DNA from 4 places in the Chryseomicrobium aureum genome. Region 3 is predicted to be linked to each of the others. Evidence: riboswitches for the same ligand, from Rfam matches in the RefSeq annotation. Region 3 holds a riboswitch; each other region holds the start of a gene.
The links. A riboswitch is a leader RNA that binds a small molecule or an ion and turns the genes downstream of it on or off. The one in region 3 is predicted to bind S-adenosylmethionine.

Region 1: another riboswitch for S-adenosylmethionine. It lies ahead of ACF3OH_RS13130 (O-acetylhomoserine aminocarboxypropyltransferase/cysteine synthase family protein); the one in region 3 lies ahead of ACF3OH_RS12235 (hypothetical protein).
Region 2: another riboswitch for S-adenosylmethionine. It lies ahead of ACF3OH_RS00300 (methionine ABC transporter ATP-binding protein); the one in region 3 lies ahead of ACF3OH_RS12235 (hypothetical protein).
Region 4: another riboswitch for S-adenosylmethionine. It lies ahead of metK (methionine adenosyltransferase); the one in region 3 lies ahead of ACF3OH_RS12235 (hypothetical protein).

What each region holds. Positions count from the first base shown of each region.
Region 1 covers NZ_CP171117.1:2,495,949-2,504,081, forward strand. Annotated here, with positions in the region: gene ACF3OH_RS13115 (AbgT family transporter) at 1-1,185, shown strand, start outside; gene ACF3OH_RS13120 (hypothetical protein) at 1,295-1,852, shown strand; gene ACF3OH_RS13125 (homoserine dehydrogenase) at 2,495-3,481, opposite strand; gene ACF3OH_RS13130 (O-acetylhomoserine aminocarboxypropyltransferase/cysteine synthase family protein) at 3,596-4,894, opposite strand; SAM riboswitch class I at 4,995-5,108, opposite strand; gene ACF3OH_RS13135 (M3 family oligoendopeptidase) at 5,282-6,982, shown strand; gene ACF3OH_RS13140 (STAS domain-containing protein) at 7,080-7,919, shown strand; gene pepT (peptidase T) at 7,931-8,133, shown strand, end outside.
Region 2 covers NZ_CP171117.1:48,358-56,490, forward strand. Annotated here, with positions in the region: gene ACF3OH_RS00285 (cold-shock protein) at 1-72, opposite strand, end outside; gene ACF3OH_RS00290 (alkaline phosphatase) at 298-1,623, opposite strand; gene ACF3OH_RS00295 (peptide-methionine (S)-S-oxide reductase) at 1,929-2,414, shown strand; SAM riboswitch class I at 2,676-2,778, shown strand; gene ACF3OH_RS00300 (methionine ABC transporter ATP-binding protein) at 2,871-3,896, shown strand; gene ACF3OH_RS00305 (methionine ABC transporter permease) at 3,886-4,548, shown strand; gene ACF3OH_RS00310 (MetQ/NlpA family ABC transporter substrate-binding protein) at 4,560-5,420, shown strand; gene ACF3OH_RS00315 (hypothetical protein) at 5,509-5,766, opposite strand; gene ACF3OH_RS00320 (helix-turn-helix transcriptional regulator) at 5,756-5,956, opposite strand; gene ACF3OH_RS00325 (hypothetical protein) at 6,088-6,501, shown strand; gene ACF3OH_RS00330 (DUF4256 domain-containing protein) at 6,533-7,096, shown strand; gene ACF3OH_RS00335 (hypothetical protein) at 7,114-7,671, shown strand; gene ACF3OH_RS00340 (thiamine pyrophosphate-binding protein) at 7,719-8,133, opposite strand, start outside.
Region 3 covers NZ_CP171117.1:2,342,084-2,350,216, reverse strand. Annotated here, with positions in the region: gene ACF3OH_RS12275 (GNAT family N-acetyltransferase) at 376-819, opposite strand; gene ACF3OH_RS12270 (EAL and HDOD domain-containing protein) at 1,018-1,665, shown strand; gene ACF3OH_RS12265 (type 1 glutamine amidotransferase domain-containing protein) at 1,797-2,459, opposite strand; gene cysK (cysteine synthase A) at 2,514-3,431, opposite strand; partial or broken gene ACF3OH_RS12255 (patatin family protein) at 3,597-4,422, shown strand; gene ACF3OH_RS12250 (NADPH-dependent FMN reductase) at 4,433-4,984, opposite strand; gene ACF3OH_RS12245 (DUF2188 domain-containing protein) at 4,997-5,365, opposite strand; gene ACF3OH_RS12240 (hypothetical protein) at 5,468-5,665, shown strand; SAM riboswitch class I at 5,722-5,823, shown strand; gene ACF3OH_RS12235 (hypothetical protein) at 5,900-6,181, shown strand; gene ACF3OH_RS12230 (glycerate kinase) at 6,193-7,329, shown strand; gene ACF3OH_RS12225 (glycerate kinase) at 7,398-8,133, shown strand, end outside.
Region 4 covers NZ_CP171117.1:1,683,300-1,691,432, reverse strand. Annotated here, with positions in the region: gene ACF3OH_RS08805 (prolyl oligopeptidase family serine peptidase) at 1-634, shown strand, start outside; gene pckA (phosphoenolpyruvate carboxykinase (ATP)) at 801-2,387, opposite strand; SAM riboswitch class I at 2,578-2,702, shown strand; gene metK (methionine adenosyltransferase) at 2,883-4,082, shown strand; gene ACF3OH_RS08790 (gamma carbonic anhydrase family protein) at 4,128-4,640, opposite strand; gene ACF3OH_RS08785 (alpha/beta hydrolase) at 4,713-5,501, shown strand; gene ACF3OH_RS08780 (NAD-dependent malic enzyme) at 5,557-6,870, shown strand; gene ACF3OH_RS08775 (class I SAM-dependent methyltransferase) at 6,925-7,482, opposite strand; gene ACF3OH_RS08770 (MDR family MFS transporter) at 7,572-8,133, shown strand, end outside.

The DNA.
Region 1 (8,133 bases), 150 kb from region 3:
CTAGTCACGTCTGTGCCAAAACAACTTCTTACAGCTGCATTAGTATTTGGTGGTGTTATGTCATCCATGGCTGCAGATGCTGGGTATGTTGTTCTAACTCCACTTGGAGCCGTTCTTTTCGCTGGGATGGGTCGTCACCCACTTGCAGGTCTAGCTGCTGCGTTCGCTGGGGTATCTGGTGGATTCAGTGCAAACTTGTTGCTAACATCTCTTGATCCATTGTTAGGTGGAATCACGCAAGATGCAGCTGCAATTTTGAATCCTGAATACGCAGAGTCCATTAACTACGCAATGAACTACTACTTCATGATTGCATCTGTATTCATGATCACAATCGTAGGTACACTTGTAACTGAGAAAATTGTTGAGCCACGTTTAGGTGCATACAAAGGAACGGTTACAGAAGAAGTCAATACACTTTCTTCTCTTGAGAAAAAAGGACTTTGGGGAGCTCTTGCTTCCATCATCGTCGTTTCAATCGGAATCGCTCTACTAGTTGTTCCTTCTTGGGGGCCACTTCGTGCAGGTGCTGAAGAAATCGTCAACGCGCCATTCTTCCAAGTACTTGTTCCGGTTATCTTGATTCTCTTCATTGTCCCTGGGTTTGTATATGGTGTCATCACAAAAGCAATCCGCAACGACAAAGATGTAGCGAATCAGTTGTCTGAAACGATGGAAACAATGGGTTCATACATCGTTCTTGCCTTCGTTGCTGCTCAATTCGTTGCTTACTTTACAACGTCGAATCTCGGCCTTGTGCTCGCAGTAAACGGGGCTGAATTCTTAGATAGTACAGGATTTACAGGCTTCCCGTTAATCTTAGCCTTCCTATTAATTACTGGTTTCATTAACCTCTTCATCGGAAGTGCTTCAGCAAAATGGGCAATCATGGCGCCGGTATTCGTGCCGATCATGATGGAGCTTGGCTACTCACCGGAATTGACACAAGTTGTCTACCGTATCGCTGACTCTTCAACAAATATCATTTCGCCACTAATGCCATACTTCGCAATCGTAATCGCGTTTGCTCAGAAGTATGACAAAAAAGTAGGAATTGGTACGTTGATCGCTACTATGCTTCCATACTCCATTGCATTCTTTGTCGTTTGGACAATCATGTTATTTGTATGGATGGCGTTCGGAATCGACCTAGGTCCTGGTTCTGGAATTTATATGCCTGAATAATTACTAGCCGGCTCTCTTTTGAGAGTCGGTTTTTTAGTTCTCTCGCCCTCTTTTCAGATTTTTCAATCAGTGATAAAGTAACGAAGAGAAGAGGAGGAATTATCAGATTATGAAGAAATGGCTTTTACCTATGGCAGCCCTCGCATTTTTAGTTGGGTGTCAAGATGAAACAGTAGAGACACCATCCTCAGAAGCGACAGGTCCTGCTGGAGAAGTTGAAACAAAAATTGAAGAAGCATTGGGGACAGACGTTTCAATCCCTACTATGCAAAATCATGATATCGGTCTTGCGTATCTGGACTCGGCGGCTGAGTCTACGTCGGCTCACTTGATTTATCAAACAACGACGAAGCCAGCAGATGGATTCAACGTAGATACGTGGAGTGAGCAAAATGAGTATGAAGTATTACACGGTGACTTATTTAAAGACGCACCATTAGCAGAACTTGATATCTTTCCAGAAACTTTTGGAGAACTAGCTGACGCGGAAACGCAGGAAATTGCAGGCAAAGAAGTGGCCTATAAAGTGATTCCTGGCCCTGTACGCGACACAGCGGTGATCGGGTTCGATAAAGATGGCGCTGGATATATGATTACGTACTATCTAGCAGTTAACCAAACGATTGACGAAGCATTCAACTTTGCTGAACAAATTATAGAGAACTAAAAAAACAGTATCTTCTCGAAAGAGAGGATACTGTTTTTTCGCTGGATTCATGCCCTTGCTAGGAAAAATTTTGGGATAGTGGACGTTTGGGATTTGAATTAGTTTCCATAATATGACTTCGGTAGAAGAAATGTGGATTTGGGTAGAATAAATCTAAGTTTCGGTAGAAGAAAGTATGGTTTCGGTAGAAGAACGACCGCTCAGTTCGCAAACAAAAAACCGGCATACACCCAAATTGGTGTATGCCGGCGTTCTCCACATCTAAATCTAAAGTTGAGTGGAATGGAGGGGTTGACTCCAGTGGGATTCCAGTCTGCCGTGAGATCCCGCAGGAGCCTGCGACGAGGAAGCTCACGCAGCGCCCACGGAAAGCAGCCTCGCAGTGGAACTCAACGTCTTACTTTGCACAATTTCTGAACAGTCGGCTCCACATCTTAATGGAATCGAGTTGCGAACGCCAGAAACACGCTTCGGAATCAGCCGCGCCCGCAAAGGCTGGTTGTGGTTTCGACTTCGAATGGAATCGAGTTGCGCCTCCTAGAAATCCCGCAAGAAGCCATCGCATCCCATGAAGCAAAGAGCGCTTCACGGGCTCCGCTGTCATCTTGCACAATTTCTGAACAGTCGGCTCCACATCTAAAACTAAATCGAAATCATAAACCCAGCCCGCTTCCCAATAATCTCCGCGTAATCTTCTACCATCACACTCGCCGTCGGGTACATCCCTGCTCCAGGGCCAACAAGTGTCAATGTGCCGATGTAGTTTGTATCGACTGCCACTGCATTGTTCACTCCTTCGATTGCATACAGTGGGTGGTCTGGTCCCACTAGTTGTGGGCCTACAGAAGCTTCTAAACGTCCATCGGGGTGCTGAACGATTTCAGCGACATGACGGTAGCGTAAGCCTTCCGACTGTGCGCGCTGAATATCGTCTAATGTAATTGTATCGATTCCTCTTACATCCACCTCGCTTCGTTCTGGTTGTTTATCAAATGCGAGCGCACTCAAAATCATCAGCTTATGAAACGCATCCATTCCGGATACATCGTTGTAAGGATCTGCTTCTGCATAGCCAAGTGCTTGCGCATCACGAAGTGCAGCGTCGAAGGCACTATTGTCTGTGCGCATTGAAGTCAGGATATAATTCGACGTCCCGTTCAAAATCCCTTGAATGCGATGGACCGTGTTGACTTGCAACAGGTTCTTGAGGGTCTTGATGACCGGTACGCCCCCTGCTGTAGTGGCTTCGTACCCGATATAGACACCCTTTGATTTCGCTCGTTCATGAAGATCGATATGATAGCGCGAGAACATGACTTTATTTGCTGTGATGACATGGCACCCTTTGTCAATTGCCCGGCATAAATACCCATAGGCTGGGTCTTCCCCTACAATCGCTTCAAATACGACCTGCAATCCAGGAATGGCCAAGATGTCGTCGAACTTATCTGTGATGAGAACGCCCGGGGTTGCAGGACGAGGTTTTTCCAAATCATTCACAAGAATTGCGCCAACTTCAATGTCGAGGCCAAGAGAGCGTTGCAACTCTTCTCCTTTATCTTGCAAAATGCGGTAGATTCCTTGTCCCACTGTCCCGTATCCTAAAATTGCTGCTCGTAGTTTTGCCATCTTCATTCCTCCAAGTCCATTCACCGTAGTATTTTTCCTATTTTAGAGGAAGATTTTAAAGAAAACAAGAAAAATCTTTCCTGAGGATACATTTGTTTTTCTTGTATGGACAAATTAGACGGGAAGAGCGGCTTTTTTAACAGCTTGTAATCCTGCATCTAGTGCTTCTAAAATATCGTCAATATGCTCCAATCCAATCGACAAACGAACAAGTTCTGGCGTCACACCTGTTCGCGCAAGTTCTTCACCTTCACCTAATTGCTGGTGTGTCGTGGAGGCCGGATGGATAATCAATGATTTGGCATCTCCTACATTTGCTACATGCGAGAACAATGGAATGGAATCAATTAATAATTGCCCTGCCTGTTTCCCACCTTTTACTCCGAACGTTAGAATCGAGCCGGCACCTTGTCCTAAATACTTCTTCGCCAGTTCATGAGAAGGATGCTCTTCAAGTCCCGGATAGTTCACCCACTCTACTTCTTCATGTTGCTTCAAATAGTTTGCCACAACTTGTGCGTTCTCATTGTGCCTTGGGACGCGTAAGTGAAGTGTCTCCAGACCTTGCAGGAAAGAAAAAGCCGATTCCGGGCTTAGAGCGGGTCCAAAATCACGCAGCAATTGCACGCGAAGTCGGATAGCAAATGCTACTTGTGGTACGTCAATTCCGTAACGCAGACCGTGGTAGGTCACGTCTGGCTCTGTATATCCCGGGAATTTATCTGAGTTCCAGTCAAAATTTCCGCCATCGACCACTACACCTCCAATTGTAGTCCCGTGCCCACCAATCCATTTTGTAGCGGAATGGATGACAACGTGGGCACCGTGGCGAATCGGCTGTGTTCCGTACGGTGTAGCAAATGTGTTATCGATCAAGAGAGGTACACCCACTTCGTTCGCAACCTGCGCGACTGCTTCGATATCCAGTACGTTCAAACTTGGATTTCCAATCGTTTCAGCAAAGAAACCTTTCGTGTTCGAAGTGACCGCTGCACGGAAATTCTCAGGATCTGTGGAATCGACAAACTTCACAGTGATTCCGTAGCGTGGAAGTGTATGGGCGAATAAGTTGTATGTTCCACCGTACAGGTTCGATGCGGCAACAATTTCATCGCCTGCCCCTGCAATATTCAAAATAGAAAAGGCGATTGCAGACATTCCAGAGGATAATGCAACGGCAGCTGTCCCTCCTTCAAGTTGGGCGACGCGTTGTTCAAACACATCGACTGTCGGATTGCCGATACGTGTGTAAATGTTGCCTGCCTCTTTCAGTGCGAATAAATTTTGCGCGTGCTCTGTGTTTTGGAAAACGAATGAAGTGGTCTTATGGATGGGTACCGCGCGTGATCCTGTGACGGGGTCTGGTTGTTGGCCTCCGTGAAGTAAAATCGTTTCTGGTCGTAAGTTTGTCATTGTTCTTCCTCCTTTTTGTTGGGTAGAGCAGACATCCAGAGAGGAAGAGACAATGAAAAAGCCCCTCTTCAATTAAGAAGAGGAGCCTCAGCTTGTCCTCCTCTTATCTTCCAGACCGAAATCGATCTGTAGGAATTAGCACCTTTCCAAGCAAAATTGCTTGTTGGTTGCCGGGCTTCGCAGGGCCTAGTCCCTCCGCCACTCTGGATAAGAGTACATATACGTCTGTCTATTGCATTGAAGTATAAAACAGCAAGGAAACATCTGTCAACACCCCATTTGAAATTTTCTGTTTTTTCAGCCAGAAATCGCTTGCCAAACACTCTGAATTGCGAAAGAATAGACGGTGAGACCTTCGATTATCGAAGAATCCAAGGAGGATTTTGCATGACAACACAATTCCAAGAGTATACATATGAACGTCCGGATATGGTTGCTCTCAAATCACGCGCAAAAGAGGCAGTAGAAGCATTCAAGGCCGCGTCTTCTTATGAAGAGCAAAATGAAGCGATTCAAACTCTCAACACACTGCGTGCAGACTTTTCGACAATGGCAAACCTTGTCTACATCCGCGCATCCATTGACACGAACGATGAATTTTATCAAAGTGAACGGGATTATTTTGATGAAATCTCTCCTGAGATGGAAGAGATCGTGACAGACTATTACAAAGCCCTTGTAGACTCACCATTTCGTTCAAATTTAGAAGAACGCTGGGGACAACAATTGTTTGATTTAGCCGAGTTCCAAATCAAATCGTTCTCACCAGAGATCATGCCACTTCTTCAAAAAGAAAATAAATTGGCATCGGATTATTCAAAGCTTGTGGCTTCTGCTCAAGTTGAATTTAACGGCGAGACGCTGACACTTGCTCAACTAGGACCGTTTGCAGAATCGACAGACCGTGAAACGCGTAAAAAGGCAAAAGAAGCATCGTTTGGTTTCTTCGCATCTCACGCAGAGAAATTCGATGCAATTTATGATGAGCTTGTAAAAGTACGTACAGAGATTGCGCACAAGATGGGCTATAAAAACTTCGTCGAACTTGGCTATATCCGTATGAACCGTATCGATTACAATGCGGAGATGGTAAAGACGTTCCGCGACCAAGTGCGCGACTATATTGTACCTGTCGCGACTAAACTGTATGAGAAACAAGCAAAGCGCATCGGTGTAGAGAAATTAAAACACTACGATGAGCCACTAACCTTCTTAACAGGAAACGCAACGCCACAAGGTTCGCCTGAATGGATCATTGATGGTGGAAAGAAGATGTACGAAGAGCTGTCTCCTGAGACAAACGAGTTTTTCCAGTTCATGCTCGACCGTAATTTGATGGACCTTGTCGCGAAAAAAGGGAAAGAAGCAGGCGGATATTGTACATTTATCGAAAACCACGATTCTCCGTTCATCTTCTCAAACTTTAATGGGACATCTGGGGACATCGACGTGTTAACACACGAAGCGGGTCACGCATTCCAGGTATTCTCAAGCCGCAACATTGGAATTCCTGAGTACATTTGGCCGACTTATGAATCTGCAGAAATTCATTCGATGAGTATGGAGTTTTTCACATGGCCATGGATGGAAAACTTCTTTAAAGACCAGACAGAAAAATATAAGTATTCGCACTTGATGAGCGGGCTATTGTTCTTACCCTATGGGGTAGCTGTCGATGAATTCCAGCATGTTGTTTATGAAAATCCTGAAATGACACCAGCTGAGCGTAAAGCAGCCTGGAAAAAGATCGAACAAACGTATCTGCCTCATCGCGACTATGATGGGAATGCCTATCTAGAAGAAGGGTCATTCTGGCAGCGCCAAGGCCACATCTATGCATCACCTTTCTATTACATTGATTATACACTCGCGCAAATCTGTGCATTCCAGTTCTGGAAACGTTCACGTGAAGATTTTGAGGGCGCTTGGAAAGACTACCTTCACCTTTGTACTCTTGGAGGATCTCTTCCATTCACAAAGTTAGTAGAAGCGGCAAACCTGAAATCACCGTTTGAACAAGGCAGCATCGAAGGCGTCATTGAAGAAATCGAAGCGTATTTAAACAGCGTGAATGACGAGGCACTTTAACTTGTAAGTAGGCAGGTCCCGCGCGGACTTGCCTATTTTCATGATTGTCCTCTACACTAGGAGTTAAGTGATTCTACCTTAAAGGAGAGATTGTGTAATGACACCCGAACAAAAGCTTTACGACTATCTAGTGAACAACACATGGGACTTAACAGAAGCGTGGTATGCAGCCCTTGATAAAAACTCGACAAGCGGGGTCTACGCATCGAACGACCCTAAAGTGATCCAGACAATCAAAGAGCAAAACCACGGATTTCATGAGCGTTTTTGTAAACTCTTTATTGAAGACGAAGAGGTATTCGTAAAACATTTTGAAGAATGGGTGTTAGAGATTGCACGTGACCCAGAACATCTAAACACACCGCTTCACCATATCCTGCAAGAATTTTTCAATACCCAACAACAATATATAGAGTTATTGTTTAAATATGAACGACAAGCTGAAGACCTTTCGCATGAGACTGTACAGAAGTGGATTGCAAGTGTCACAAAAATGTTTGGCAAGCTCATGACATGGTTCACAGAAGAGCATCATAACTACTCACTTTCTAAGTTACGTGCACAACAAGAGATGATCAATGAGCTCAGCACGCCAGTTATTTCGCTCAGTAATGGGGTTGCTCTATTACCACTCGTTGGCGATATTGATACAAACCGCGCGAAATACATATTTGAAAACGCACTTTCTCAATGTACACAAAAGCGTGTCCACAGCTTACTCATAGATATTTCTGGAGTGGCCATCATCGATACAATGGTTGCTCAACAGATTTTCCAATTGATTGAGGCTTTACGCCTTCTAGGTGTTGAATCGACACTATCGGGAATTCGTCCAGAGATTGCCCAAACAGCTGTTCAACTCGGCATCAGCTTCCAAGATGTCAACACAATCTCTACAATTGAACGCGCTGTTCAACGTCTGTTCACTGAAAAATAAGGAGGATTTAGATGAAACACACATTAATCGAACGCCTGACGCGTTACGTGAAAATTGATACACAATCTGACGCAGCAAGCACGTCCACCCCTTCAACTGAAGGTCAATGGGATCTGCTTCATGTACTCAAAGAAGAACTTGAAACGATGGGAATGACAGAGATCACGCTTGATGACAACGGCTATCTATTTGCTACTCTTCCTGCGACAACTAC
Region 2 (8,133 bases), 410 kb from region 3:
TGCTCCGCCTTCAACTTCGATGAATCCGAAACCTTTTTCTGCGTTAAACCATTTTACTGTACCTTGTGTCATATAAATGACCTCCATTATAAATTATTAATAAGATCATTTTTCTGCAATAAAAAAATTCACGTATTACAAAAAGTACGGAAATAATACACAGATACTTTTTGTAATAGGTGAATTAAATGTGTTGTACTTCATGAACTTATTAAACCTAGTATACAACACAAAATCTGGTTTGTCTACTAAAACAAAAACAACCCCACAAAAGTGAGGCTGCTCTAGGTACGAAACTTAATTGCCGAACTTTATTTTCATTGCTTTCGCCATATGTTTTGGAATATCTGTGTTGTCCAAAAGACCTGTGAACAAGTCAGATTGAGGGCCATATGCGTAGATTGGAAGATCCGTCCCGGTGTGTGCACCTGTTGTCCAGCCGATCAACGCGCGGTCGCTGACAACTGTGTTGATAGCACGTGCAGGATTTTCGGCAGAAGCAATGGCTTCAATTTCTTCAGCGGTTAAATCAAACCCTGTGTGCGCTTCTACGACTTCCTCCACATTGTTACGCGTTTCATTTAACTGCGCAGCCATAAAGTCACCAGTAGCTGTAACGTCATGAAGTACTTCCGTTTTTACATCGTACACACTGTTGGAACCGACGGACATGCCACCTGTGTCATGATCCCCTGCAACGACGACAAGTGTATTGCCATCTTTTTTCGCAAATTCAAGAGCAGCAGCAACAGCTTCATCGAATGCTTGGGAGTCTGTCATCGCCCAAGCTGCATCATGTGCATGACCCGCCCAGTCAATTTGTGAGCCTTCTATCATTAAGAAGAAACCGTCTTTGTCTTTTTTCAATGCTTGGATTGCGACATCCGTCATCTCGGCCAGACTTGGCTGATCCGTTTCACCGCGCTCCAGTTCAGGAGCCATTGCGTCGTCTGCAAATAAACCGAGTAGTTTTCCACTCTTCGCTTTTAGTAACTCTTCACGAGAGGTCACATACTCATAGCCATCATTCTGAGCAGTTTCCACTAAGTTTCCGGCAGGTTGTTTACCACCTTCTTCTAGTGAAACGAAGTAGTCACGGCCTCCTCCGAGGAGCACGTCCACATCGTTCTCAAAATATTGCGGGGCAATCGACGATTCATCACCGCGTGATGCGACACTTGCGCCAAACACAGCTGGCGTCGCGTGTGTGATTGTAGAAGTGGCAACTAGCCCTGTAGATTTCTTCGCAGCTTCTGCCGCATCTAAGATAGAGTCGACTTCTTTGCCATCGGGTGTCACACCGACCATCCCGTTATTCGTTTTTACACCTGTTGCCATCGCCGTCCCAGCAGCAGCTGAGTCCGTCACTTCTGTATCTGCTGAGTAGGTTTTGATTAGACCTTTTACATATGGATCAAAAGAAGAGTCTTCGCCTTTGAACCAACGGTAGTTCGTTGCATAGGCGGCACTGTAGCCGTCTGGAATCATATAAATTACATTTTTGACTTTCCCATTATGAGCGTTATCATTCCGTGCTTCTGCGTAATCCATTGTCACATTGACACTGATCCCGGATACGACAAGTCCTCCCACCAAAGCGGCTGTTACAAGCTGTTTTTTCATACACATTTCCTCCTTTTGTTTGGTACACGGCAACGATATCAACTGAATGTAAAGGAAATGTGACGTCAATGTAAAAGCTTACGTAACACAGGGAAAATCGGTTTTTAGTCAAAGGAAACCTGAAAACTATTTAATTTTTAGTAGCTATATAGACCGTTCCGTTTGCAGTCATTTTGACGGATGAATTCATAAACTATCTGACTTTACATCATCTACTAAAGAATTTTAGGGTGTTATGAGATAATAGAAATAACTAACTAATGATTTAATCTCTATTCTAATTGAAGTACAAGGGGAGATTTTGCATGCAGACGATTTATTTAGCAGGGGGATGCCTATGGGGCGTGCAGGCATTTGTGAAGACGTTGCCAGGGATTGTCTCGACTGAAGCAGGAAGAGCAAATGGAACTTCTCAAACGTTAGACGGGGAATATGACGGATATGCGGAATGTGTAAAAACGACTTTTCATCCAGATGTGGTATCTGTCGACGAGTTGATGGGCTATCTTTTTGAAATCATCGATCCATACAGTATCAACAAACAAGGAGAAGACGTCGGGGAGAAGTATCGAACTGGGGTGTATAGTATAGACCCAAAACATGTAGAGCAGGCCAAGGCGTTCATCAAGAAACGTGAAGATGAGGACCGAATTGCTGTAGAAGTTCTGCCGCTTACCAATTATGTACGAAGTGCAGAAGAACACCAAGACCGTCTTGCTCGCTGTCCGGATGATTACTGCCACATTCCACAGCAGTTGCTGACAAAATACAAATCGAACGTGCTTACATGAGACGAGCCTCCTTTCTGTACTAGAAAGGAAGCTGATTTTTATTAGATAGCTTGTTCACATCTAGGAAATCAAAATAATGCTTTTTAAAGAATTTTCAATAAAACTAATAAAAAACTATCCGCGTCGTACCAACAAAGCAACCGCTTACATAGTCAGACTACTAAAAAAATTAGTAAAATTACTATTGACGACAAAACTTTGATGCTTTAGACTGTGAAACAGTTAGCAAGACGAACTAAATTCAAAACTACATACCAGCAATTCTTATCACGAGAGACGGAGGGACAGGCCCTGTGAAGTCTCGGCAAAGCGCGCATGCGTCAGTGCCAAATCCTGCAAGTGTCCACCACTTGAGAGATAAGACTGAGAGGCTTTTTCATGGCTTTCATTTCTTATGTTCTTAAGAGATGAAGGTCTTTTTTTATGCACTCTAGCAAGAAAGTAGGGAAGTCCACCATGATTACATTCCAAAACGTATCCAAAACATTCAAAGTCGGGAAGCGTGATGTGCACGCCGTCCAAAACGTCACGCTCGACGTCAAAAAAGGCGACATATTCGGCATCATCGGGTTTAGTGGAGCTGGTAAGAGCACGCTCCTTCGCCTCGTGAACCTTCTAGAGAAGCCGACGAGTGGCGTCATCAAAATCAATGATACCGACATCACATCTCTAAAAGCCAAACAACTTCGCTTGCAACGTCGACGAATCGGGATGATCTTTCAGAACTTTAACTTGTTCACATCCCGCACTGTTGCAGGGAATGTTGCCTATCCGTTGAAACTTGAAGGCACGCCAAAAGCGGAAATCACAAGACGCACAAAAGAGTTACTTGAATTCGTTGGCCTATCTGATAAAGCAGATAACTATCCTGAGCAACTCTCGGGGGGGCAAAAGCAACGCGTTGGGATTGCGCGAGCTCTTGCAACGAACCCGGAAATCCTAATTTGCGACGAAGCAACGTCCGCACTTGATCCGGAAACGACAGAGGACATCTTGAAACTTTTGAAGCGCGTCAATCAAGAATTCGGCATCACAGTGCTCTTGATTACACACGAGATGAACGTCATTTCAACCATTTGCAACCGAGTGGCGATTATGGAAAACGGACACGTCATCGAGCACGGGGAAGTCTTCGATGTCTTCACAAACCCGTCCCATCCGACGACAAAACGGTTTATCCAGTCGGTCAATAAAGACCTTCCTTCTCAAGAATTGCTAAAAGAATGGCGAGCAGCGGGAGATGAGCACATCTACCAAGTAACGTTTACCGGAAGTGCGACGAGTCAGCCGCTTCTTTCAAAAATCTCACAGCAACACAATGTCCACTTTAACGTTGTGTACGGCGCTGTTCGAGAGATCCAAAATCAGTTGCTAGGAAACCTAGTCGTTTCCTTCAAAGGAGAGACGACCGCGATTCAAAACGTGATCCGTGAACTAGCAGACGTTGTCGACATCAAGGAGGTGATCATCCATGAAAGTTGAGTGGAGTACATTTTATCAGCGCATCATAGAAGCAACTGGCGAGACGATCACGATGGTCATCCTGACTCTGATTCTCGGTTCGATTTTAGGCGTATTGGTGGGACTCGCTTTATTCGTCTCTCGCCAAGGCAATATCTTAGAAAATCGCTTGTTATACGGCCTTCTCAACTTACTGATCAATGTGATTCGGCCGATTCCATTTATCGTGTTCCTCGTATTCTTGATGCCAGTGACACGCCTCGTAATGGGGACGACAATTGGTGTGGGAGCTGCTGTGTTCCCGATGGCCATCATGGCAACATTCAGTGTCGCGCGTATCGTTGAACAGAACTTACTGAGTATCGACCCGGGTGTCATTGAAGCAGCGAAAGCGATGGGGGCGAGCCCGTTCCAAATCGTCTTTACCGTTTTGATTCCGGAAGCGCTTGGACCACTGATTCTTGGTCTCACGTTTGTGACAGTCAGCTTGATCGATTTCTCGGCAGTGGCCGGATATGTCGGTGGTGGTGGTCTCGGGCACATCGCGATTACATACGGCTACCAACGTTTTGATACGAGCGTCATGGTCGTGACGGTGATTATCTTGATTCTTCTGGTGCAACTCGCCCAGTGGCTTGGCAATACATTATCCAAAAAAATTATGAGACGATAGGAGATTAAAAAATGAAACGACTAAAACTTGCAGCACTTGCTGCCACAGCTGCTCTAACACTTGCAGCTTGTAACTCAGCCGATGGGTCAGAAGAGACAATCAAAATTGGGGTGAACGGTGCGGATAGCCCGCAATGGCCGGTCATCGTAGAACTTGCAAAAGAGGAAGGCATTGATTTAGAAGTAGTAGAATTCACAGATTACATCATGCCGAACAAAGCACTTGCAGCAGGGGACATTGATTTGAACGCGTTCCAGACGATCTCGTTCTTCTCAAACTTTGTGGCGGAATCTGGGGAAGACTTGGCACCTGTTGGTACAACGGTATTTGCGCCACTTGGTGTGTATTCAGATAAAATCGAGTCACTAGATGAATTGCAAAAAGGTGATCAAGTCGCCATTCCAAATGATGCATCAACACTTCCACGCGCACTGAACCTTCTGCAAGAAGCAGGTGTGATTGAACTAGCTGACGATTTTGGGATCACTGGAGACTTAGACAAAATCACATCAAACCCGTTAGAGCTTGAATTTGTCGCTATGGAACCCCAACAGACAGCACGTGTTCTTCCGGACGTTGCCATTGCCTTAATCAACAATGGTGTGGCCGTACAAGCAGGTCTTATTCCAGCTGAAGACGCTGTTGTGTATGAAGATACAGAATCCGAGTCCATCGAGCCGTACATCAATATCATCGCATCTCGTGCAGATGAAGCAGACAACGAAAACTACTTAAAGATTGTTGAATTGTATCAACATCCTGAAGTAGAAGAAGCGATCAACAAAGAGTTCAAAGGTAGCATGTTCATCATCCGCAAGACGGCGGAAGAGACGCAAGCGATGTTTGACAAAATGAATACCTATTTCCAATAAGGGCACCCACCCACTGCAGCTTTGACCCCCTTAGCTGTGGTGGGTTTTTTCTTAAACTTTAGAAATGTTTCGTAGCTTATTTGGTTAATCAATCGAGCGCTTGTCGATTCTTTGAATAGGACCTGCGAAGGGATATAAAGTGAATCCCGAAATACATAAGTAAAAGGATGCTGAAGAAGCCGCCGATTTCTAACCATCCTGCACCGTTTGAAGGCAATCCGCTAATTAGAGAGTAAACTACGAAGTAGAGAACGCCAAACCCTATTGTCTGAATGGTGATTTTCTTAAGTTGTTGTTTGTAATCGTCTTTAGGTAAAACTAGAGTTAACCATGAATTATTGATCATCTACCTCCCAAAATAATTCATCAAGCGTTTTCCCCAATTCTTTGGCCAGTGCAATGCATAACTGAAGACTTGGATTGTAGGCTCCTTTTTCAATCAAACTAATCGTCTGTCGCGTAATGCCTGTCTTTTTGGCAAGATCCGTTTGTGTGATGTTGGCAGAAAGACGAGCAAGCTTTACATTGTTTTTCATAGAATCTCCTTACTCAATGTAACATATATATTCCATTTGTAATTTATATGTTACATTCTAATCGAGTAGATGTCAATCCTCATTGACAACTTATTACCAAGTAATTCGTATAGATACAAGAGGTGATTAGGATGAACGAGTTAATTAATCAAACAGATGAGCAAATTGAACAGACACGCGCGATTTACAAAAGCTTGCCGAGCGCACTGACGTCCTGTGACTGTCTATATTGCCAAAATTATATCGCGTGTATTCCATCCTTTCCGGAGTGGATTCAAAAGCTTACTGATCACTACGGATTAGACCTAACAAAGGCTGCAGAAATCATGGCGCTGGATTCAAAGAACGACCTGCGTCAATTTTTCGCAATTTATCACGTGATTGGCTCAGCCTCTCCCGTGAAGTATGAGCAGCAAGATGCAACGGTTTTCATTGAAACAGAGGAGTTCGATTTTGTGCCCGACATATTTCCAGAACCGATTGTTCAAGTCATGATTGAACTATGGCTTCCGTGGGTAGTTGAACCGCTCGACGAACAAGGGTAAAGTGAAAGAAATAGGTGGGAGGCGAAAGGAAATGGTAAACCACGAACTAACGCAGGACCAACAACGTGAACTTTTGGCAGCATTAAAGGCTCGTTTTGAGAAGAACCGGGGACGACACAAAGGAGTCATTGAATGGGAGGACGTTGAGAAAAAATTAAACGCAAATTCAAAGGCACTCTGGTCACTTTCAGAAATGGAAGCGACCGGCGGCGAGCCGGACGTTGTGCGATTTGACGCTGTCAAAGAGCAGTATCATTTTTATGATTGCGCAAAAGAAAGTCCGAAAGAGCGACGTAGCGTATGTTTTGATCAAGTGGCTCGCGAAGGGCGCAAGAAGTTCCCTCCAGAGACGTCAGCACTTGAGATGGCAGAACTCATGGGCGTTGAGCTTTTGACAGAAGAAGAATATCGCTATTTGCAGACGCTTGGAGAATTTGATTTGAAGACATCAAGCTGGATTGCAACACCATCTGAGATTCGTGAACGTGGAGGCGCTTTGTTCGGGGATCGCCGCTACAACACAGTATTTGCTTACCACAATGGGGCCGATTCGTACTACGCTTCGCGAGGGTGGCGTGGTGTACTAAAAGTTTAGTGAGAAGGAGACCACAAATGAAAAAAGCACAAAAAATGGACCAATTACTTGGGGAGCAAGAACTAAGTGTAGAGGCCGTGTTTCAAGTCGTACACGAAGTATTTGGCTTTGATTTAGACAAAGTGCCTCTAGTGCATTCAACAAATCATTCTTCACGAGAAGTTGTAGCAGAAAAGCTTATTCAACAAGATGCTAAGCCTACAGGGCAACAAATCAGAGCGTTTATTAATGAACTGTTTAGTGTGAATCTGGAGGCACTCTCTGCACTTGAAGGAGCCGGACTGTCCTTATATGCGAAAGGTCGTTGGGTGATTGAGGAACCAACAGATTGCTTTGTTATTTATTCAGAAATTGGTGACCAGATTACGCGTGTGTTCACAACAACTTATTACGCCCATACTACTGGTACTTCTTCAGCTCCTATTGCACTTCAAGAGGCACTCCAAAGTATGGGCTACACAGCGGACACAACAGCAAGTAGCTTCTATTTTGAAAGTGATACAGCTGTTCCAGATGCTTTCAAAGGGCAGACAATCGGAGCAGTGCTCCAAAACATGCCGAAAGTACATAGCTAAACATAAAATCCCTGACTCAGCGAAGAGTCAGGGATTTTTACATAAATTTATTTACCGAAAGAAGACAAGAACTTCACGCGGTCGCCCATGGGTGGTGTGCTATTGTCTTGTAAAAAGACTTCAAGCACTGCAGGCCCTCCGTGATTCAACAGTTCATTCACTTTTTCAGGTGTAAAGTCGGTCATCTCCGTCACGCGGTGATTTGGAATGCCCATGGCAGCTGCCATTGCACTGATATTCACAGGCTCTTGTTCAAATGACGTATGCGTACGTTTGAACTGCAGGTTGTGGCCGTGATAGACCATACCAAGGCGTGCATTGTTCATGATGACAAACAGAATTGGCAAGTTGTGTTCTTTTGCCGTCAGCAATTCCATTCCATGCATGAAGAAGCAACCGTCACCTGTGATGCAGACGACAGGACGTTCTGGTTCTGCAAGCTTTGAGCCGATTGCCGAGCCG
Region 3 (8,133 bases):
CTGGCGTTCGGAACTCGATTCCAGTTAGATGTGAAGCCGACTGTTCAGAAATTGTGCGAGAAGACAGCGTGGACTGTGAAGCGCTTTTTGCTTCATAGGCCGCGATGGCTTCTTGCGGGATTTCTAGGAGGCGGAACTCGATTTCGTTCGAAGTCGAAACCCTTTTGATACGTTGAGCTCCGATACGGGGTTGCTTTCCGAGGGCGCTGCGTGAGCTTCCTCGTCGCAGGCTCCTGCGGGATCTCACGGCAGACTGGAATCCCACTGGAGTCAACCCCTCCACTGCACTCAACTTAAATCTTAGACTTGTAATACGTCATTTTAAAGCAAATAAAAGACTCTTTTCGCGAGGTGCGAAAAGAGTCTTTTGTCTGTTTAGAAGGTGATTCTGTGAGTTGTATCAGGTGAATGATGAACAGGGACGAAACCATTTTGACGATAGAAGGCATCTGCTTTCGCAGAATCTGTGCGACACGTGACACTTTTGAATGTTTCTTTTGCTTTTTCAAGACAAGCATCTAGCAACATTGTCCCAACACCGTTTCGACGTTCGTCAGCTGTCACATAAAATCTGCGAAGTCGTCCAGTAGCAGGGTCATCTGCATAGGAGTTTTGTAAAATGCCTCCGATTCCTACAAGATGTCCGTCTCTCCATACCCCATATAAAGCTTCTCCTGGCTTTTTAAATAGTTCCGATCCATCTGCATATTGTTTAACCAGTCTTGTCAAAAATCGATACCCTTCATTTTCGCTTTCTTCAACAAGGTGTTGTACTGAAACTTCATTTAAATCGGTTATTTGTTTCACTTCGTATGACATGATGTGGCCTCCCCTTTTCTTTTCTATTCGACATATCCGTTTTCAATCCCTCTCTATCCATAGGTTTATTTAAAATGATTTGAAACCGAGACTATTTTACTTTTAATTTTACAAACAAAAGTCATTTATTGTTTGATTATTCAGAAAATAAAAGGTAGAATAGTACTAATCAAATTAAATAATATGGAGGTGAAAAGGTTGAATCACTACCTTGCAAGGCAACCTATAGTGGATCGAAACGGACATGTCATTGCTTATGAATTATTGTATAGGAATAGTGAAGAAAACGTCTACACTGCGCAAGACCCAAATAACGCTACACGACAAGTACTCGAAACTGCCTATCATGTTATGGGATTAGATGTAGTTAGTCAAAATCTCCCCGTCTTTGTAAACTTTACTCGTGATTTGCTTATTCAACATCAACAATGGAACATCGCACCTGGCCAGTTGATTATTGAAGTGGTAGAGACGATTGAGTTTGATCAAGAACTGTTAAAAGCGTTGAAACACTTGAAAAAGGCGGGTTATCAAATTGGATTGGATGATTTTAATTGCAATCTTTCTGTTGCAGGTATTCCTGAAATCATTCGCGTGGCAGATTTCATTAAAATTGACTTTCAAGCACCATTTGATCGACAAAAATGTACAGAACAATTAGCAAAACGATCTGGAAAGCGGATGATTGCTGAAAAAATTGAAACACTTGAGGAGTATAAGCGAGCTTTAGACTCAGGGTACGCTTATTTTCAAGGGTATTTTTTTGGAAAGCCAGAAGTATTATCCGCTAGTTCCACCCCCATGCTAATTGACGATCAAATCCTCGTGCATGTTCCTCGATCTTAAAGCATAGTCACTGCATTCTTCTTTATGAGAGTTTTCCGGTGAGAAAAGGGGATACTTGTATCAGTTTAATCAGATTCGCCAAGCACTGGATTTAAAAGGGCGCTGGACATAAGAAAAGAGTAGGCAATCGCCTACTCTTTTAATGTGTCGATAAATGCATGGGCAACAGCTTCCGTTGACTGTGGATTTTGTCCAGTAACTAAGAAACCGTCACGTACTACCTTTTCGCTCCAGTTATCTGCAGCTTCGTGGTGTGCGCCCAATTCTTCAAGCTTTGAAGCTAGTAAGAATGGCATGTCATCTTGAAGGCCTGTATCTTTCTCTTCAGCATCTGTGAACGCACTTACTTTTTTTCCTTTGACGAGTGGATCGCCGTTTGAAAGTGTGACACCGACTAAACCAGCTGGACCATGACATACAGCAGCGACAGGTTTATCAGCTTCATAGATAGAGCGAATCAGCTCTTGTAGTTTTGTATTATCCGGAAGGTCAAACATCGTGCCATGACCTCCTGGTAAAAAGATGCCGTCGAACTGGCTAGCATCTTGATGATCTAGGTGTTCGGTGTTTTCAATAAATTGTTTAGTAGCGAGCATTTCATCGGATACTTCGCCTTCCAAACTCGTAGGGTCAATCGGAATCTCGCCGCCTTTCGGACTCGCGACTGTTACATCATATCCTTCTTTTTGAAAGGCGAGGTAAGCTTCTCCAAATTCAGATAGCCAGACACCAGTTTTTTTTCCGTTCGGTAGTTCGGAGTGATTGGTTAATACCATTAGAATACGTTTTGACATACTTTTGGTCTCCTTTCAATATGAACATACCTCTTTTATATACCCGCTTTTTCTTTATTCAATCAGTCCCATTGATAAGTAGCGTTCACCTGTATCCGGAGCAATGCAAAGAACCTTTTTTCCAGGACCTAAGCGTTTTGCAATTTCAATGGCTGCATAAACAGCGGCCCCGGCAGAAGGCCCAACAAATATACCTTCCTCACGCGCAAGGCGACGGAAGAGGTCAATGGCTTGGTCATCTTCAATTTGGAAAATTTCATCGTAAATTGATGTATTCAAAATTGGCGGAATAAATCCAGGGCTCGTTCCGACAAGCTTGTGGCGACCAGGCTTTCCTCCAGATAATACAGGTGAGCCTTTTGGTTCTACAACGCCGATATACAGATTTGGAAGGTGAGCTTTTAGGGTCTCGCCAGTTCCTGTGATCGTACCACCCGTTCCAGCAGTCGCTACAAACGCATCCAACTCACCATCCATTTGTTCTAGGATTTCAAGAGCCGTAGTGCCACGATGTGCATCAGCATTTGCGGAGTTTTCAAATTGCTGTGGAATGAATGCATTGGGAATCGATTCTTTCAATTCCAGTGCTTTTCCGATCGCCCCCGGCATTTTTTCGTCTTGCGGTGTGAGAACCACTTCAGCACCAAAGGCTTTCAAGAGATTGATTCGTTCCTGTGTACTATTATCAGGAAGAACTAAAATTGCACGGTACCCACGTGCTGCTGCAACCATGGCAAGACCTATACCTGTATTCCCACTTGTTGGTTCAATAATTGTGTCACCTGGACGAATCAGACCTTGTTCTTCCGCTGCTTTGATCATATTATTCGCTGCGCGGTCTTTCACGCTTTTTGAAGGATTGTACATTTCAAGTTTCACATAAACATCCGCTGCACCTTCTGGGACAACGCGGTTTAATTTGACGGCAGGAGTATCGCCTATCAATTCAGTTATACTTTGGTAAATCGTCATTTTTTTCCCTACTTTCATGTTGTTTCTTGTTCAAACAGTATACCAAGTCAGGTATTTAAATTCCAATTCAAAGTGCTTTGATAGGATTTAATTTCGAGATTCCAGTTGCTTCCTGATTGCTTTTGCGAAATACTAGAATGAGAGAAGTAAAAAGGAGAGGTCGCGATGAACGGAGCTGGATTAATTTTAGAAGGCGGAGGCATGCGAGGCGTTTTTACTGGAGGTATTTTAGAATCATTTATGGAGCAGGACTATTATTTTCCATATGTCATAGGGGTTTCGGCAGGGGCATGTCACGGGTCTTCCTATGCAGCTAGACAACGAGATAGAAATCGGAAAGTATCCATTGACTATGTGACGCATCCGGATTATATTTCTTTAAAAAATTTAGTGACAAAACGAGAATTGTTTGGGATGGACTTGCTCTTTGATAAGTTGCCGAATGAACTTGTCCCATTCGATTACGAAACGTTTTCTGCATCTCCGGAACGTTTTGTCATTGGAACGACTGATTGCTATAGTGGAAAACCAATCTATTTTGAAAAAGGAGCACCTCGGGATGAGATTTTGAAGGTGGTTCGGGCCTCTAGTTCTTTACCCTTTATGGCTGCACCAGTTGAGTATAAGGGGCTAAAGTTAATGGACGGTGGCATTGCCGATCCAATCCCATTAAAGAAAGCACTTGAGGATGGAGTAGAGCGCCCCGTTGTCGTTTTGACACGTCCAAAGGGGTATCGCAAAGCAGCTTCCCGGTTTTCAGGCGTCAGTAAGTTCATGTATCAACAATACCCTGGATTGGCTGGATGAATTAGAAACGCAAGGCGATGCATTTGTTATTCATCCACAAGAAACGTTTAAAATCAGTCGAGCAGAACGCAATCCACAGCGGTTGTCTGCGTTATATGAATTCGGCTTAAAAAGTGGGCGAGATGGGTTTGACGAATTAATGGACTGGCTAGGGGAACCATATTCCATCATGCCAAAAGCCTGAGGAAGTCTCCTCAGGCTTTGTTTGTACGTAGTGGTTTCAATGCCCCGCCCCATGCGAGTACTTGGTCAAACATGTCGTTGACGTTTTTGTCGTGAAGGTCACGAGGTGTAAATGTTTGTCCTTTTTCAAAATCTAAGAATAAGGATAAGACAGGATGTACACGTACATCTGCAATCATAAGCTCAGCGCATACTTGTCGAACATGCTCAGCTGCACGTGTACCTCCTGCAGATCCGTAACTGACAATTCCAGCTGCTTTGTTGTGCCAAGACTCTTTCGCACTATCAAATGCGTTTTTTAAAGCTCCCGTCATGCTGTGATTGTATTCTGCGACAACAAATACAAAGGCATCGAGGGAGTCGAGCTTTTCATTCCATCGTTTTACACCTTCTGATTCAGCTGTCCCAAGCAGTGGAAGGTCAAAATCCTTGATATCTACCAGTTCATAATTGGCGTCTTCACGACCTTTCGCTTTTTCGACGAGCCATTCTCCAACTTGTGGACTGACCCGACCATCACGCGTACTCCCTAAAATAATGCCTACCTTTAATTTTTCGCTCATCACCATTCCTCCTCATTCATAATAGGTATCTTCAACGGATCCATCTTGTTTAAACACTTTTAAAATGCCATCTTTATCATTGACATATGTTTTTGCTTCTTCAAGAAGCGATTCTTTTGTAGTAGCCGTCTTAATGGCCCTTTCTCCGTCCTGTTTCATAAGTATCCAGTCGTCTTCATGTGCTTTCACTACATAATGAGGGCGTGAAGAATTGTCACTCCCGCTAACATAGTCACGTGCTTTCGCCGTTGCAATAGAAATGGCGCGGCCTTCTTCCATACCGTCATCCACCATCGCATTTGCCATCTCAATCGCTTTATTCCGTACACTAGCGTCTAAATTTTTCATGGAATCGGGATAGTCCGTTTTTGTCCATGGCATTTCAAATCGCCTCCTTGAATTCCTATTTCCCTGCTCGAGTCGTTTTAAACAGGTGGTTGGAGGGAATACTTTACTAATTCAGAATAAGTGGAGGGATGCACAATGTTTGAAAAAGACAAAGATAAAGAGAAAGTAAATAGTGGGAAGATTCCAATGCCAAGCGATGAAAAATCATTGACTGAAGAAGAAAAAATCGATAGTGATCCGTTCTTTTATCGGGAAGACCCTGCGGATAAAGATGGCGAGAACGAACTGTATAACCATAAAAATGCTGATGAAGATGATATCCGATCGAAATGAGGCTGGGAAATTCCCCCTCTTTCTGCTATACTTGACCTAACTGAACATGAACTCTTTTCTTATCAAGAGAGATGGAGGGAATTGGCCCTACGAAGTCTCAGCAACCTGCCCGCGCGGTAAGGTGCTCCATCCAACAGGGGATACCTGAACGATGAGGAGAAATTGTGCACTTGCAACTCTTCTCTCTCGTGGGGAAGAGTTTTTTGTTTGGCACAATTTTAGGAGGCGATTCACATGGGAAAAGAAGCACTTGAAAAGCAGTTGTATGAATTAAAGACGAAAGAAGTCAAAAGCTATGCGGGGGCTATGCAGCGTCATCAACAGGTCAAAGCACTAGAAGCGCAGTTGCACTACTTGGAGCTTGGGGAAGAGATATCTCGCCAGCGAGTCGATGAGGCGATCGAAGAAATTACAGCACTTGAGCAGGAGATTGCGCGACTATCACGAAGTATAGAAGAAAAGAAACAGGATTTACATTTCTACTTATTCGGTCCATCCGTCAAACGACTATTTTAGGGGGAACAGCCATGAAATTCATCATCAGCTCAGATGCTTGGAAAACAACGTTAACATCTAAACAAGCAACCCGTGCTATTGCACAAGGCTTGCAGTCTGTCGATCCAACGCTTGAAATTGTAGAGTTCCCGATTGCAGATGGAGGGGAAGGAACTTTGGATGCGCTTATGAATGCAACGAGAGGAACATACAAAACGGCCACTGTTCATGACCCGCTTGGCCGTCCGGTTGAGGCGAAGTATGGTGTCACAGGGCTTTCGCGTCATACATGTGTGATTGAGATGGCGCAAGCTTCCGGTTTCTCCTATGTCAAAAAGCATGAACAGAACCCACGACTCGCGTCTACGTTTGGCACCGGTGAACTGATTCGTGCAGCACTTGATGAAGGGCATCGCAATTTTGTTTTGGCAATTGGGAGCAGTGCAACAAATGACGGAGGAGCAGGTATGTTACGGGCTCTTGGATTGAAGTTTTTAGACAAAGAGGGTCAGGAAATGTCAGGAGATTTGGTACAACTTAAACATCTTGATCGGTTAGATGATGCAGAGTTTGATAAACGTCTTCAAGAATGTACATTCGCAGTAGTGAGTGATGTACAGATTCCATATATAGGGCCTCAAGGTGCAACGCGTCTATATGGGGAGACGAAAGGCCTGCAAGCAGAAGAGTCGGAAGAAGTGGAAGCAGCACTCCAACAGCTAGCAGATGTCATCGAGGCACATACCGGGGTTCGTCTGCATGACCGAGCAGGAGCGGGTTCTGGAGGAGGCTTAGGCGGAGCCGTCCAAGCATTTTTCCCGACCAAGTGGTATCACGGAATCGATTTTGTGCTGAAGCGATCAGGATGGGAAAATGCATTGTCTGGTGTTACACACGTAATTACTGGAGAAGGACGCCTTGATGCGCATACGTTCTTAGAAGGAAAAGGACCGCATGGCGTGGCGAAGTTTGCAGGGGACAAAGGCTTGCCGGTGACATTGTTTGCTGGAAGTGGCGATATCGATGTGGCTGAAGAAGCTAACGATGTTTTCAATGAAGTCGTGGTACTTGCCACTTCAGAGAAAGAAGTAGAGCAAGCGCTTGAAAAGCCTGAAGAGGTGTTACGACAAGCGGCAGCGCGCTGGTACGCTTCAAAGCGCGGAGAATAAACGAAAGCCTAGCGGGTGAGAGTACCTGCTAGGCTTTTTGTAAGCGTTTATGAAATGGGGTGAGGAACATGAACATCATCATCAGTCCAGATTCGTTTAAAGGAACTCTTAGCGCGAAAGAAGCAGGAATGGCTATTCGAGAAGGGATTCAATCTGTTCGTCCAGACATCAATTGTACGGTTGTTCCGATTGCCGACGGAGGAGAAGGTACACTTGAAGCTTTAGTGGATGCCACAGCTGGTCGGCTGATTGATGTACCTGTCTTAGATCCTTTAGGTCGAGAAATCGTAGCTCACTATGGCATTCTTGGAGACGGCGTAACAGCTGTCATTGAAATGGCAGAAGCCTCTGGGATTACGCACATAGCTCCAACTGACCGCAATCCGCTTCGGGCATCGACATTCGGTACGGGTCAACTCATTCGGCATGCACTGGATGAGGGATGCCGCAAGTTCATCGTGGCAATTGGGGGAAGTGCGACAAATGATGGTGGGATTGGGGCACTCCGAGCACTGGGGATACGTTTTTATGATACTTCTGGAATGGAACTCAGAACGCACTTGCCGGACTATCTACAGTTAGGAGAAATTGACCTTTCAGATTTTGATTCACGTATCGCTTCTTGTGATTTTTCAATCGCTTGCGATGTGGACAATCCACTACTAGGCGAACGTGGAGCGACGGCTGTTTTCGGGCCACAAAAGGGTGTCACCCCTGAACTTGCGTCTATTCTTGAAAATGTGCTCCAGAGGTATGCAGACGTTGTGTACAAATTGACGGGACAAGCGCATCACTTGAGAGCAG
Region 4 (8,133 bases), 660 kb from region 3:
TGTCTATTTACGCGGAGGAATCAATCAAATCGGAAAAGTACGAGGAGCTCGAATTGCACAAATTGCAGCTCAAGGGTTTACGGTATTCGCACCGCACTATCGCGGTTCGTTTGGAGGCGAAGGAAAAGACGAGTTTGTGGGTGCCGATCGTCAAGACGCTTACGGAGCTGTTGATTATTTAGCGGCTTGCGGCTATACACGTATTCATCTGTTTGCGTTTAGTCGTGGTGGAATCATGGCCTTGTGGGCAGCGGTGAAGCGACCCGAAGTGACCTCGCTCGTGACTTGGGGAGGAGTGTCTTCCATCTATTTGACATATGAAGAACGTGTAGACATGCGCCGGATGATGAAACGCATCTACGGCGGGACCCCTAAAAGGGCTCCAGAAGCGTTTGAAGATCGTGACGTGCTACAGCAATTAGAACGTATGAATGCACCCGTTCTCATCATTCATGGGGAACTAGATACGAATGTTGGGTTTGAGCACGCGACGATTCTGGAGGAGAAATTGAAAGGTTTAAATATGCCTGTGACTACGAGGTATCTAGAAAACCACCATCACTTTGTGCCCGACCCACTGAACCGACAGATTTTACGCGAAGCGCTCGAGTGGATGCTTGAGCAGGGGCGCTGAGCGAGCGTTCATAGGACGAATTGGAGATTTCTTCTACACTACCCGTGATTTCTTCTACCCAAATCGGTTTTTATTCTACCGAAGTCATATTATGGAAACTAACTAAAGAAAATGTGCAAAAAACAAGGCCCACTCGGATTGAGTAGGCCTTGTTCTGTATGTCCAATTAAATAATTGGTCCACCTTTAGAGATGATCTCTTCAGAAACACCAGAGAACTTTTTGAAGTTCTCGCGGAAGCTATCTGCAAGTTCTTTTGCTTTTTTGTCATATGCATCTTTGTCTGCCCATGCATTGCGTGGGTTCAAGACGTCACTTGGTACGCCAGGAACTTCTTTAGGAATCGCAACGCCGAATACAGATCCTTGCTCTGTTTCTACGTTCTCAAGTTTCCCTTCGATTGCAGCGCGAACCATAGCGCGTGTGTAAGAAAGTTTCATACGCGTTCCAACGCCATACTCTCCGCCAGTCCAACCTGTATTGACAAGGTAGACGTTTGCGCCGTGCTCGTCAATTTTGTTTCCAAGCATCTCTGCGTATACAGCAGCTGGAAGTGGTAGGAATGGAGAACCGAAGCATGTTGAGAATACTGGTTGTGGGCTTGTGATCCCGCGCTCAGTTCCAGCAAGTTTTGATGTGAAGCCACTTAGGAAGTGGTACATCGCTTGTTCTTTTGTTAATTTCGAGATTGGAGGCAATACGCCAAACGCATCCGCCGTTAAGAACACGATTGTTTTTGGATGACCAGCAACAGAAGGCACCATGATGTTGTCGATGTAATCGATTGGGTAAGCAGCACGTGTATTCTCTGTTAAAGAGTTGTCATCGTAATCTGCTTCACGCGTCTCTTCGTTTACGACTACGTTCTCAAGAACAGTACCGAATTTGATTGCGTTATAGATCTCAGGCTCATTTTCTTCTGTTAGGTTGATACATTTTGCGTAGCATCCACCTTCCATATTGAAGACGCCCGTATCGGACCAACCATGCTCGTCGTCACCAATTAAATGACGGCCTTTGTCAGCAGATAAAGTTGTTTTCCCAGTTCCAGATAGACCGAAGAACAATGTAACGTCGCCTTCTTCGCCTACGTTTGCAGAACAGTGCATTGGAAGAATGCCTTGCTCCGGAAGCAAGTAGTTCATAATACCAAAGATGGATTTTTTCATCTCACCCGCATACTCCGTACCACCGATTAATACGATGCGCTCTTCAATAGACACCATGATGAACGTCTCAGAGTTCGTACCATCAACTGCAGGATCTGCTTTGAACGTTGGAGCACTCACAATTGTGAATTGTGCTTCGTGGTTAGCAAGCTCTTCAGCAGTTGGACGAATGAATAATTGATGGGCGAACAAGTTGTGCCATGCGTATTCATTGATTACTTGGATTGGTAGGCGAGACGCTTCGTCTGCACCAGCGAATCCTTTAAATAAGAAAAGAGCATCTTTTGCTTGTAGGTAATCGACAACTTTAGCATATAAGTTTTGGAATACTTCTTTTGAGATTGGGCGGTTGACTGAACCCCAATCTACTTTATCACGTGAAATATCTTCATCTACCATATATTTATCTTCTGGGGAACGCCCCGTATACTTTCCAGTTTCAGCACGTAGTGCACCAGTTGAAGTCAGCATACCTTCACCACGAGCAGTTGCTTGTTCAACAAGTTCCGCTACAGATAGTTGCGTGTGGACTTGGTCTCCCGATAATAAAGACTGAATTGCGCTTTTTGTATCGATCGATTGCATAGGTTAAATACCATCCTTAAATAGATTTTCCGAAGTGACGGAATGCTAATATGTGAATTAGTATAACACATTAAACTAAATAGTCTACACTAATACGTCACTTGACTAGTGATTTTTTTGTGGGGACTTTCACACAGTTTTTTGTTGACTTTCGATAGGTGAATGCGTATGATGGAAAATTGAACGGATACTCTTATCCCGAGCTGGTGGAGGGGTCAGGCCCTATGAAACCCGGCAACCTCAATAAGATAGAGATGCAAGACTTATTGAAAAGGTGCCCAACCTGAGACAGGGGATTCCCCTGATTGATAAGAGTGAAAGGTGCAAAGAAATCATCCTTTCCTCATTAGTGAGTGAAAGGATTTTATTATTTATGAACGCCTTCAACCATGCGCCAAATCCAAAACAGCTTCAAGTATTCTAGGCTTGCCATGGGGAATGAGTACCGGTTCAATTCACGGGAGCAATCCCGCAGGATCAAGAAGGAGGAAATATATCATGACACAACGTCGATTATTCACTTCGGAATCAGTAACAGAAGGCCATCCGGATAAGATTTGTGACCAAATCTCAGATGCGATCCTTGACGCAATCTTAACTGAAGACCCGAATGCACGTGTAGCGTGCGAAACAACTGTCACAACTGGACTTGTTCTAGTTGCTGGAGAAATTACAACATCTGCTTATGTAGACATTCAAAAAACGGTGCGTGAAACAGTTCGAGAAATCGGCTACACACGTGCAAAATTCGGTTTTGACGCAGATACATCTGCTGTTTTAACTGCAATTGATGAGCAGTCTGCAGATATCGCAGCTGGAGTAGACCGTGCACTTGAGGCACGCGAAGGGTCCATGACAGACGCTGACATCGAAGCGATCGGAGCGGGTGACCAAGGTCTGATGTTCGGATTTGCTTGTAATGAAACAGAAGAATTAATGCCACTTCCAATCAGCTTGGCGCACAAATTATCACGTCGCTTATCGGAAGTACGTAAAAACGAAACACTTGAGTACTTACGTCCAGACGGTAAAACACAAGTGACTGTTGAATACGATGAAAACGGCAAGCCAGTGCGTGTCGATACAATCGTAATTTCTACACAACACGCTCCTGAAATTACTCTAGAGCAAATTCAGTCTGATTTGAAAGAACACGTCATCAACGCAGTCGTACCGGCTGAGTGGATTGACGAAAACACGAAATACTTTATCAACCCAACTGGCCGCTTCGTAATCGGTGGACCACAAGGAGATGCTGGTTTAACTGGCCGCAAAATCATCGTTGATACGTACGGTGGTTATGCACGTCACGGTGGCGGTGCATTCTCTGGGAAAGATGCAACAAAAGTTGACCGCTCTGCAGCATATGCAGCACGTTATGTTGCGAAAAACATCGTAGCAGCGGGTCTTGCAGATAAAGTAGAAGTGCAACTTGCTTATGCAATCGGTGTAGCACAGCCAGTTTCAATCGCTGTGGATACATTCGGTACAGGAAAAGCAACAGAAGCAGACATGGTAACATGGATTCGCGAGTTGTTTGACCTACGCCCAGCGGGAATCATCAAGATGCTTAATCTTCGTCGTCCGATCTACAAGCAAACTGCTGCTTACGGACACTTTGGTCGTACAGACATCGATGTACCTTGGGAAAAAACAGACAAAGCAGCTGAGTTGAAAGCAAAAGCTGGTTTATAAAATGAGGAAACTCCCGAGGAATTTACTTCCTTGGGAGTTTTTTTATTATTCTTGCAAACCTTTATAGTATTGACCCTTTTCATGATACTCACGCACTATGCGCTCCATGTCCTTCTTATCTTCCTCGTTGACAGCCCGCACAACCTTCGCTGGCCGTCCATATGCCATCATACCAGCAGGAATCACTTTTCCTTGAGGGACGAGACTACCGGCTCCGATAAATGCACCTTCTCCGATTTCGGCACCATCTAAAATGATGGAACCCATTCCAATTAAGGCACCTTTCCGGATAGTGCAACTATGCAGTGTCACTTGATGACCGACCGTTACTTCGTCTTCTATGACAAGTGGGAACTGGGGACTTTGGTGAAGGCAACAAAGATCTTGGATGTTGACCTTACGACCAATGCGTGTCGCATTGACGTCGCCGCGAATGATAGTGTTGAAAAATACTGAAGACCCTTCACCGATTTCTACATCTCCTGTGATGGTCGTGAAATCCGCAATAAACACGGACGGATGGATTTTTGGAGTTTTTTCGCCAAATGGATAGATCATAACAGACTTCCTTTCTATACCCTTGCTATACTATAAAGTAAGTGTAGCAGAATGAGAAAGGGGAAGGTAGCCATGTGGATATGGGAAACCGAAAACCAACCGAAAGCCATTGTCGTTATCGTCCATAATGTATTGGAACATCATAGACGCTACGCATGGGTTATAGAATATTTACGAAGCAACGACTGCCATGTTGTCATGGGTGATCTTCCAAGTCACGGAGAAGCCGCGAAGAACAAAGGCCTCCATAATGAATCGATTGATGAATATGAACTGTATTTGGAGCGCGCCATAGAGTATGCTAGCCAATTTCATTTACCGATATTTTTACTGGGGCACGGATTCGGAGCTACGACGATTCTTCACTATATGCGAAAACCGAGAGAGTCGGTTGCAGGCCTTCTTCTGACAAGTCCTTGGATCGACTTAAAAGCAACCCCTTCGAAATGGTCAAACCGGATAGCAAAATTAACAATCAATCAACGTCTTGAGTTTCCACTCGATGCTGAACTCTATATTTCCGATGCCGCTCTCCAACAAGAATATCAGGAAGACGAACTCGTACATACGACGGTCACTACGGAATGGTATGAAGCATTGCAAGAGCGAATGAAAACAGTCGGACAATCTTCACGCGAATGGACAGTGCCTGTTTGGTTACAACTGGCAGCAGAGGACAAAGTGATTTCAGTGCCAGCTGTGCGCACATGGATGGCGGGTCAAAAATTCCCGACGCTTCATTACTCGGAATGGACGTCTGCGCGCCATGATATTCATCAGCATACCGATCGTGAATTTGTTGCAAAAAGTGCGATTGATTTCATTCATTTGGCCGTGCTTCGACTTGGCTATGTCCTATGACGTCTGACCTCGTATATGATATACTCGTATGACAAACCTTATAAGGAGAGGAATCATGCAGCAACTCATTCGTAATATTATAGTAGAAAGTCCATCAAAAGTTGGAAATTTAGGTCTTGTCACTTCTGCCATCGGAGCAGCGGAAGGGGATATTGGCGATATTAAGTTGATCAAAAGCGGTCCGTTGACAACTGTTCGCGATATTTCCGTCACATGTCGGGATGAAGTACATCTACAAACGGTTATCCAAAACATCGAGTCAATTGGCAATGGTGTTGAAATCCATGCAGTGACGGATGATGTGTTGAAAGCACATGAAGGTGGAAAAATTGCGATGAAGAGCACCATTGATGTGCGTTCACTCGGCGATTTGCAGCGCGTCTATACACCTGGAGTAGCAAGTGTCTGTTTAGAAATTGAAAAGCACCCTGAGCAAGCAAAGTATTTCACTTCAATTGGGAAATCAGTGGCGATTGTAACAGATGGAACGGCAATTCTTGGCTTAGGAAATATCGGCTCTGTCGCTGGCATGCCGGTTATGGAAGGGAAATCTGTTTTACTCGATCAGTTCGTTGGCTTAAGCGGCGTACCGATATTATTAGACACAAGTGACCCTGACAAAGTTGTAGAGACAGTCAAACATATTCACCAAGGTTTTGGTGCCATCTTACTTGAAGATATTGGTTCTCCTCATTGCTTTGAGATTGAAGAACGTTTAAAAGCAGAATTACCGATACCGGTCATGCACGATGACCAGCACGGAACAGCAGTCGTGACATTGGCAGCCGTTTTAAATGCTTGCCGCGCAACAGGTGTTGATCCGACTAAAGCAGTCGTGGGTCAAATCGGTCTCGGCGCAGCAGGACTCGCCATCGTTCGCATGTTGTTAGCGTATGGTGTGAAAGATGTTTACGGAATCGATCGTCAGCCAGAAGCCATTGAGCGTCTTCACAAATATGGCGGGAAATCAAAAGACTCATTAGATTCATTAATGGCAGAATGCGACATCGTCATTGCGACAACGGGTGTAGAAGGCTTGATTAAACCGGAAATGGTGCGTGAAGGCCAAATCATTTTAGCGTTATCTAACCCTAATCCGGAAATTCAACCGGCAACAGCGATCAAAGCAGGTGCTGCATTCGCAGCAGACGGACGTTCAGTCAACAATGTTGTCGGCTTCCCAGGAATTTTCCGTGGGGCTCTCGATGCGGAAGCAAAACAAATCACGTATCCAATGCTGATTGCAGCAGCGGAAGCGATTGTAAGTCACACGCGCCGTGGCGAATTGATTCCAACTCCGCTAGATCCAGCACTTCATATGGTTGTGGCCCGAGCAGTAGAGGAATCAGCCGCGAAGGAACAACTTTAACAAATAAAACCAGTATCATCTCTTGATTCAATTCAAGAGTCGATACTGGTTTTTTTAGTTCTTTCTCTCAATCACCACAAGCTCCGGCGGCGAATTTTGTTGATTGAGAAAGGCGCTATGCAGAACCTGGTACTGTTCTTGTGGCAATGTGGCTACGAAGTCGAGAACTGCAGATCGTTCGATTTTTCCAGTTTGATGACCGTGATAGATGACAAGGACAATGCGACCTTTCACAACGAGCAGTCGAAGGGCTGCTTCAATCGCTTGAATCGTCTTCGAACTTTCCGTAGTAACGGTATGATCTGCACCGGGAAGGTAACCTAAATTAAATACAACTGCACGCACGCCTTGTGAGATAAATTCCTCCAGGCGCTCATGACCTGCTAAGATGACTTCTGCATGTTCCACTCCCGCACTCGATAGGCGCTGTTTGGTTGACTCGACAGCCGCCTGTTGTATATCGAACGCCACAACCTTCCCACTAGGAGTTACAAGCTTTGCTAAGTATAAAGTATCGTGACCGTTTCCAGCAGTTGCATCCACGACCACGTCACCGGGCTCGATAATTTCTTTTAAATAGATCTTCGATTGATTTAATGCATTTTGTAACATACAGGCACGTCCTTTCCACTCTAGTTTATCATCTTGTTGGAATATGAAAAAAGGTCTAAAATGGGTGGAGTGAATGGAGATGACGAATCATGCCAAAGCGTGTTTGGCTTTTAGTAATTGGAATGTTGATCAATGTCACAGGGAACTCATTGCTGTGGCCTTTAAATACTATTTATATGAATGACTACTTAGGAAAATCGTTATCCGTCGCTGGACTAGTGTTAATGGCAAACGCCGGTGCTGGGATCATTGGAAATCTGCTTGGAGGTTGGATGTTTGACCGGCTAGGTGGGTATAAATCCATCATGTTCGGTATTACAATCACACTCGTGGCCCTTATTGGGTTGAATTTTTGGCACGGATGGCCCCATTATGTATACTTTATGATTTTAATTGGGCTTGGCGGGGGAATTGTCTTCCCGAGTATGTACGCACTTGTCGGAACCGCTTGGCCAGAAGGTGGACGGCGCGGGTTCAACGCCATTTATTTGGCAGCGAACGTGGGAGTGGCCCTAGGACCAGCTGCAGCAGGAATTATTGCGAGTTACTCGTTCGATTATTTGTTTACAGCGAACATGTGGATGTATGTACTATTCTTCTTACTCGCACTTGTTGCCTACCGCGAATATGACACGAAAGCGGCTGTCAATA